Regions from separate parts of the Shewanella sp. SACH genome, predicted to be linked through region 1. Evidence: predicted binding sites of a transcription regulator. Region 1 holds the regulator's gene; the other holds the start of a gene.
The links. Region 1 encodes LexA, which represses DNA repair genes until DNA is damaged. Its sites were predicted from a motif close to TACTGTATNNNNATACAGTA; they were not measured.
Positions count from the first base shown of each region.

Region 2: dinG (ATP-dependent DNA helicase DinG) is a predicted target of LexA. The motif match lies at 1,229-1,248, and genes of this name have one in related genera.

Region 1 is NZ_MPDG02000004.1:103,719-108,083, forward strand. It holds gene plsB (glycerol-3-phosphate 1-O-acyltransferase PlsB) at 1-1,460, opposite strand, end outside; gene lexA (transcriptional repressor LexA) at 1,621-2,241, shown strand; gene BM607_RS15995 (SulA-like leucine-rich domain-containing protein) at 2,238-2,750, shown strand; gene coxB (cytochrome c oxidase subunit II) at 3,153-4,365, shown strand, end outside.
Region 2 is NZ_MPDG02000001.1:652,146-656,510, forward strand. It holds gene dinG (ATP-dependent DNA helicase DinG) at 1-1,205, opposite strand, end outside; gene BM607_RS02685 (DNA polymerase II) at 1,326-3,755, shown strand; gene BM607_RS02690 (porin) at 3,979-4,365, shown strand, end outside.

The DNA.
Region 1 (4,365 bases):
GGCGCGCGCTCATTTAAGAAGTTTTGCAGGGTAATCGGCTCGCCAAAGTTCACATAACCTTGGCCGAAATTACCAAGTTTGCGAATCGCACCAAACACCTGCCACACAGATTCTTTTTTCTTTTTCTTACCACTTAACTCTTTATGGTACGTCGCCACTTCCATCACATGGTCATAGCCTAAATACACAGGCACCAATGTTACCGGACGCTCGATACCGCGCAGCACACTGTTCATCGTCATAGCAATCATGCCGGTTTTTGGCGCCAATAGACGACCGGTACGTGAGCGGCCGCCTTCGGAGAAGTATTCCACCGAATAACCTTTAGCAAACAGTTGGTCTAAATATTCACGGAATACTGCGGTGTACAGTTTATTGCCATTAAAACTACGGCGGATAAAGAAGGCACCACCGCGACGGAACATAGGTCCAGCGGGCCAGAAATTGAGGTTAATACCAGCAGCAATGTGCGGCGGAACCATGCCTTGATAATACAAAATATACGATAACAGCAGGTAATCCATGTGGCTGCGATGGCAAGGCACATAGACAATCTCGTGGCCATCATGGTGCAACTGGCGAACTTGCTCGGCGCCTTTGATGTTGATCCCGCTGTAAAGCTTGTTCCACAACCAAGTTAGGAAACGCTCGGCAATACGCACTAAACTATCTGAGTAATCTGCTGCGATTTCATCAAGGTACTCAATAGCCGTCTCGCGCGCTTGGGTCTCAGAAATCTTTTTGTTGGCCGCTTCTTCTTGAATCGCTTTACGCAACGACTCGGATTTGAGCAGCGAATGAAACAGTGCTTGGCGATTTGGCAACACAGGTCCAGTCATCACCTTACGTTGACGACGGAAATGCACCCGCGCGACCCGCGCTAACTTATGGGCGATCCCCATGTCAGTGCCGTGTTCGTCGGCCATGTATCGCAGAGATACGGCATTTGAAAACTGTACGAAGTTATGTCGACCTAAGAACAAAATCATCAAGCACTTGCGCAGCCAAGTCGGGTTTTCCCGCTCAAACACAGCCGCCTTCATAGTGTCATCTTCTTTTCCTGGCGTGCGGCCCCAATACAGGCTCACGGGCACCAGTTGAATGTCTAATTCAGGGCGTTCCTTATGCACGGCCAATAAACGCATAAAGCATTCGAGGAAAGGCTCGTTACCGGCACGCTCACCAAACAGCGGCTTACGCCCTTGAAGGCAGACAACCCGAGGCGCAATCACACCATTTGCCACTAAAGGCTCATAGGGGCTCGGCAGTCCTAACTTAGCCGTAATTTCGCTCAGGGCAGCGATGTCACTCAGCGATTCCGTTTTCATCACATAAGCAAGGGGTCTGGAGGCATCCAGATTCAGATCGGCAAAGGGATCCTGAGGCACAACAATAGTGTGCACTAAGTGTTTTTGGATCCAGCGTAATGATTTCAACCAAAGAGAGTCGTGTTTAGGCATTATTCTTATGCAATTAAGTACGTTTACTAGCCCGGTAGAATACCAGACTATGGGTAATATTCGCTAATTCTCTCCAACATAGCTAAAAAGTGGTTAATACTTGCGCTGCAAATAATACTGTATATACTAACAGTGACTGTATAGAAAAACAGGAAACACCATGAGACCTTTGACGCCACGCCAAGCTGAAATTTTAGAGCTAATTAAACGAAATATTGCCGATACTGGCATGCCACCCACTCGGGCAGAAATCGCGACCCGTTTAGGTTTTAAGAGCGCCAATGCGGCTGAAGAGCATCTTAAAGCGTTGGCGAAAAAGGGCTGCATTGAGATCATGCCAGGCACATCGCGGGGCATTCGTCTGACTGCGGAAGTCGAAGAAGTAACTGAAACAGGTTTACCGCTTATCGGTCAAGTAGCCGCTGGCGAACCTATTCTCGCCCAAGAACATGTTGAACAGTACTACCAAGTCGACCCAAGCATGTTCCATCCCGCCGCCGATTTTTTACTGCGGGTTAAAGGCGACAGCATGAAGAATATCGGCATTCTCGAAGGAGATTTGCTGGCAGTTCATAAAATACAACAAGCTAGAAATGGTCAAGTGGTTGTCGCTAGAGTCGACGACGATGTCACTGTTAAACGTTTCGAAAAAAAAGGTAATGTGGTCTATCTACACGCCGAAAATGAAGACTATTCCCCGATTAAAGTGGATTTAGGCTATCAAAGTTTAACAATTGAAGGACTCGCCGTCGGTGTGATCCGTAATGGAGATTGGCTATGAACAAACTACTTGGCAATGCACCCCGCCATCCGGGCTTGTGGCTCGATGAAGTCCGTGATGCTGACTATGACTGGCACCATGCACCTATCGCCTGCATGCCAACGAAGACTCAAGGTCGCCAAGAATTAATTCATCTGAGCGCGCAACTCGCCCAGTTAAGCCAACAGGGCCGTTGGTTAGTGCTCATCAACCCACCGAGTATTGGCTACAAACAAATGCTCGCCAACGCTGGCGTGCGTATGGATAGAGTCTTGCTGGTGCACGCTAAAGATGAAGTCGAAACCCTGTGGGCGATGGAAAAAGCCTTAACAAGTGGTACGTCCAGTGCGGTTATTACTTGGACCCAATCATTGGATGCACGCGATAATCGTCGCCTACAAATTGTCGCTAAAAGTGCCCGCGCCATGGGCATAGTGCTAGAAGACGTAAACAGTCACTTACATGGCGACGTACGCATTGAGCAAGGTAGCCTCTTCGGCCAACAATCTTTTTTTAGCGCTGTGCATTAAATATTCATTTAATTTTTTACCTTGAAAGCCGCCTCGCCTATGAATGTGAGGCTTTTTTTTGGCAATTTTTCAGACAATTAGATAAATAAGTGATCTTGATCAATATTTAAACAGCAAGTATGGTTGGTTTAGTCGGCGATGATATATCGCCGCCCGTGGCAAATAAATCGAGCCGTTATCGCGTTCAAAATGCCACTAAAAATAGAGAACAGATTTATTTCAGTCGTATGTGCCAGCGTGGCTAATACCAGCAGTAATAATACTTAATTAAAAGTAACAGCCGCCAACGCACGTTGAAGTCAAAAAAGCTTTTTTGGGAACTGAAGAGTTTGCATAGAGTTGAGACTTACTGTGTTGCTCTTCTTTGTAGTTGCTATTCGCAATTGGCAGAGGAGAAGTCTTGTGAAGCAATTGTTGTATTGTTTACTCGTGGTGTTATTCGCACCACCGTTGGCCGCCGCGGACATGCGGTTCAACATGACCCCTGGCGTAACCGAGATCAGTGGCAAGGTTTATCACTTGCACATGACCATCTTGTATATCTGCTGCGCCATTGGCCTTGTGGTCTTTGGCGTGATGATTTACGCCATGATCAACCACAGAAAATCCAAAGGCGCTGTCGCGTCCCACTTTCACGAAAGCACTAAAGTTGAAATCGCTTGGACGATTCTGCCATTTATCATTTTGATCTTAATGGCGATTCCTGCGACAAAAACCTTAATTGCGATGGAAGATCCCAGCGACGCCGATCTGACCGTTAAAGTCACGGGTTCCCAATGGAAATGGCATTACAGCTATTTCGATCAAGACATTGATTTTTACAGCATACTCGCAACCCCTAGAGCCCAAATCGACGGTACCGAAACCAAGGGTGAACACTACCTATTGGAAGTCGATAAGCCGCTCGTACTGCCGATAAATCGCAAAATCCGCTTTTTGATGACCTCTGAAGATGTCATCCATTCATGGTGGGTACCTGCTTTTGCCGTGAAGAAAGATGCCAACCCAGGATTTATCAATGAGGCTTGGACTCGCATCGACAAACCCGGTATTTACCGTGGTCAATGCGCCGAACTTTGCGGTAAAGACCATGGTTTTATGCCGATCGTAGTGCAAGCCATACCCGAAGCCGAGTTTGAAGCTTGGGTGACGGAGCAGAAACAAGCCGCAGGCGCGGCGGCAGAAGCCGCTCAAGCCGCTTTATCACAGACCCTTAGCAAAGAGGATCTGATGACTCAAGGTGAGCAAGTTTACCTCGGGCACTGCGCAGCCTGCCACCAGCCCAATGGCGGGGGTTTACAAGGCGTATTCCCACACCTCAAAGGCAGTCCGATAGCAACAGGACCGCTCAGCGGCCACCTTGAAATCGTACTCAACGGTAAAACAGGTACGGCTATGCAAGCCTTTGGCAAGCAATTGAGCGCACAAGAAATTGCCGCTGTGATTACCTATGAGCGTAATGCTTGGGGCAATAATACTGGCGATGCTGTGCAGGCCAAAGATGTCAATGAGCACATAAACGGCAGTGCTGGCACACAGGCACCTGCTACCACACCAGCAAACACGGCCCCAACTCCCGCATCTACAACTGAGCCCGCAGCAGTTGTCGACTCCG
Region 2 (4,365 bases), on a different contig from region 1:
CACAATTTTTGTAGATTCTCGAGCCTTTGCAGCATAAATCCGGTTTCGGCTAATAGTGCTTCGGATTGATGTTTAGGAATGTCGCCATCTTTAATCGCCTCTGCCAACAGCGACAGCATTTTATTAAACTGCTTGAGGGCAAGATTAGAGGTCACAGCAAGGTTTTCGGCCAGAATAAGTAATGAGTCAGGCAGTTTGCCGTGCTCAAAACGCAGACGGTTTTCAGGATTGGCAAAGTGCTTTGTCTGGGTATCGCAGTAGTGAGCCACTTGATTGAGCTGGGCGATAAGATCGCCTAAGTGATCTTGCATCGCCTGCGCGGGAGCAATGATGTTGTTGCTCTTTATTTGGTTTTGTAACTTAGCGCAGGTTTTGCCGATTTTTTCGAGCCAGTCACAGGCGCCCCTCAGCGTGGCCTGCGCACTGGAGAAGTCCCGCGCCACAATGGGTAAGTGATGTGCCTCGTCGATAACATAAAACACGTCTTCTGGATCGGGCAAAATCACGCCGCCACCTAATTCTAAATCGGCGAATAACAGGCTGTGGTTGGCAATGAGCACGTCCCAGGTATCGACATCTTCACGGGCTTTATGGAACGGGCAATTTCTGTGACTGGCGACTTGGCGATGACAGCTGTGTTTGTCGCAGGCGATTTGTTGCCACAGATGGTCGGGCAGCGGCACGGCTAAGGTATCGATTTCACCGTTCCAGCGACCTTCGTTATAGTCTTTTAACAGGCCATGCATCATAGCCACTTGGCTATTGTCAGGCTTAGTTTGCCACATGGCCATTTGTGTACTGTTGTCGTCACCGATGAGCATCGCCAGTTTCGATAGACACACATAACGTTGTCGACCTTTGACTAGGCCAAAGCGGAAATTTAAACCGGATTGCTCAAGGAAGAAGGGCAAGTCTTTATGCAGTAATTGTTCTTGCAGGGCGACGGTCGCGGTGGCGATACAGACTTTTTTCTTGCTCGCTAATGCCAGTGGAATGGTACCGAGAATATAAGACAATGATTTACCGATACCAGTCCCTGCTTCGACCACTATGATGCGTCTATCTTTGTCATAGTCGCCGGCGAGGGTCTTAGAGATTTCCGCCACCATATAGTTTTGTTCGCGGCGCGGCCTAAAATGAGGCAAGGCGGTAGCGATATCCTTATAGATGGTGCGGATCTGGGTTTTTACATTGTCAGGTAACATGCGTCACTACTTTATCGAATTAATGCTGTACATAATAACAGTGATTGCATAGCCTAAGAAACTTTTCTGCCATTTGGCGGCATTTAAATTGAGTAGCTATACGATTTGGGAACCCATGCGATGAAGCCAGAGGCAACAACGGCCGTTAGTGTACAAGGTCGAGTCTTAACACGCCATGCGATTCATCGTCATGGGAGTTTAGTGTTGCAGTATTATCTGGCGACCGCCCAAGGCCCTGTGCTGGTGGAAGTGCAAGGCACCGAACACATTTGTTTTTGTCATCAAACGGATGTGGCGGCTCTACAGTTACAAACGCCGGGTCAAGCATTGCGGTTTGTGCCGTTAGCGCTCAAAAGCTTTAAAGGCGGCGCCGTCAGTGGAGTTTATGCTAAATCGAGCAATAGCTTACGTACCTTACAGCGCATCGCGAAAGATGCCGACATTCCCTTATTTGAAGCGGATATTCGCCCTGAACAGCGTTATTTAATCGAGCGGTTTGTGGCGCTGGATGTGGCATTTTTAGGGCATTTCTCTGCGCCGACTAGCGATAGCCTTGAGGCTAACTCGCTGCCCGTGTTTATCGCCGAGCGGGCTAAGAGTATTGCCCCTTTAACGGCGGTGAATTTACGCTGTATCTCACTGGATTTTGAATGCAGCTTTGAGGGCTTACTCTATTCGGTCGCGCTATATGGTCAAGACAGTGGCCGAGACGTGGGGCAAGGCAGCCTCAAGCAGACTTATGAAAAAGTGATTATGGTGGGCGAAGCTGAATCAAACGCCCCCGAATATATTGAATGGGTGGTCGATGAAGCGGCGCTGATCCATCGATTAATCGCGTGGTTCCATGAGTTTGATCCTGACTTTATTATTGGTTGGTCAGTGGTGAGTTTCGATCTTGCGCTATTGTCACGCCGTGCATTATTACATCGTATTCCGCTCACCATTGGCCGCGGTGGTGCTAAGCTCGATTGGAAAGTTGACAATAAGTTTCGCCCAGAAACCTTAGTCTTATCTGGTCGTGTGGTACTCGATGGTATCGATTGGCTTAAAGCCGCTTTTTATCACTTTGAGCGTTTTTCGTTGGAATTTGTGTCGCGGCAACTATTAGGTGAAGGCAAGGCCATTCATAACGTCGATAATCGCGTTGAAGAAATTGACCAGCTGTTTAAGACCGATAAACAAGCCTTAGCCCATTACAATCTTACCGATAGCCGCCTAGTGTGGGATATTTTTACTCACACTCAATTGTGGGATTTTGCCCTCGCGCGTGCCGAACTGACAGGTTTAGAACTGGGGCGGGTAGGGGCTTCGGTGGCGGCGTTTAATCATTTGTATTTACCACATTTACATCGCGCGGGTTATGTCGCTCCAGCAGAGCCTGTGAGTCAGGGCATTGAAAGTCCTGGCGGCTACGTGATGGATTCTGTGCCGGGTCTTTATAAACACATCTTAGTGTTCGATTTTAAAAGTCTGTATCCCTCCATTATTCGCACCTTTTTGATCGATCCTAAGGGATTGATTGAAGGTTTGCAGTTGCCTGAGTCTGACTGTGTTACGGGGTTTCTCGGTGGCCGTTTTAGTCGGCAACAGCCTATTTTACCTAAGCTAATTCAAACCTTATCTGAGCAGCGCGAAAAGGCTAAGCGTGAGCACAATGCGCCGTTATCTCAAGCGATAAAAATTATCATGAACTCGCTGTATGGGGTTTTAGGCTCTCAAGGCTGCGTGTTCCATGATGCCAAGTTGGCAAGTTCGATCACAATGCGCGGCCATCAAATCATGAAACAAACCCGCGCATGGATAGAAGAGATGGGCTATCAAGTGATTTACGGCGATACGGATTCGACCTTTGTGTGGCTTGGCAGCGAGCCTGATCTCTCAGACATTAACGCCTTAGGTAAATCATTAGCACAGGATATCAATGCTAAGTGGCAGGCTAAGATCTGTGTTGAACACCAAGTTGAGAGTTTTCTCGAGTTACAGTTTGAGCGGCATTACGAGCAGTTCTTTATGCCAACCTTAAGAGGTTCATTAGAAGGCAGTAAAAAACGTTATGTTGGCGCGTGGCGCAATGCGAGCGATGAACTTGAGCTCACCTTTAAAGGGATGGAACAAGTGCGTAGTGATTGGAGCCCCTTAGCGCGCAAAGTCCAAGAGTCACTCTATGAGCGAATGTTTAACCAAAGGGATATCAGTGTTTATTTAGCCAGCGTGTTTGAAAAACTGCTTGATGGTCAGTTGGATAATGATTTGGTATTTCGTAAACGCATGCGGCGCAATATTGAAGATTACACGGCTAAATCTTCACCACATGTTAAAGTCGCCCAGCAACTATGCGGCATAACAGGTGATGTCTCTTTTGGCAAGCGTGGGGCGCAAATTGACTACCTGATTACTGTAAATGGACCGGAACCCTTACTGTACAGAACGTCACCAATTGATTACCAATACTACATTGATAAGCAAATTGGCCCTATTGCAGAACCGGTATTTTCGATAATGAAACTAAACTACATGGATATTGCGTCAAAGCAGTTGCTGTTAATATAGTGTTTTTAATGTTCCTTATGTGTTGCGATAGGTGGCGGATGTAGCGTTTTAACCTGTTTTGTAGAGGTTAACTGGTTTGTTTTTGTGATGTTAATCGACATATTCTTTAGGTTTCGCTTTGAGGGGATATTGATAATTTGCTACCCTTTAAGTGGAAATTGTAAGGAAATATAACAACGGAATGACGTTGGCAGAACATAAACAAAAAAAGGTTAAGCACCAAATGAACAAGACGTTAGTAGCAACTGCGCTTGCAGCAATTTTTTTAGTACCATCAGTCTCGGCTATCGAGATCTATAAAGATAATAAAAATGCCGTAGAAATCGGTGGTTTTATTGATGCACGCGTGATCAACACTCAAGGGGAAACTGAGGTTGTTAACGGCGCATCTCGCATTAATTTTGGTTTTAATCGTGAGTTGACTGACGGTTGGAAAGCCTTTGCTAAATTAGAGTGGGGCGTAAACCCAGTTGGTAGCAGCGATATCGTCTATAACAATCGCTTCGAATCTGTTCAAGAAGAGTTCTTCTATAACCGTTTAGGTTACGCAGGTCTGTCCCATGACACTTATGGAACACTAACTATCGGTAAGCAGTGGGGTGCTTGGTAC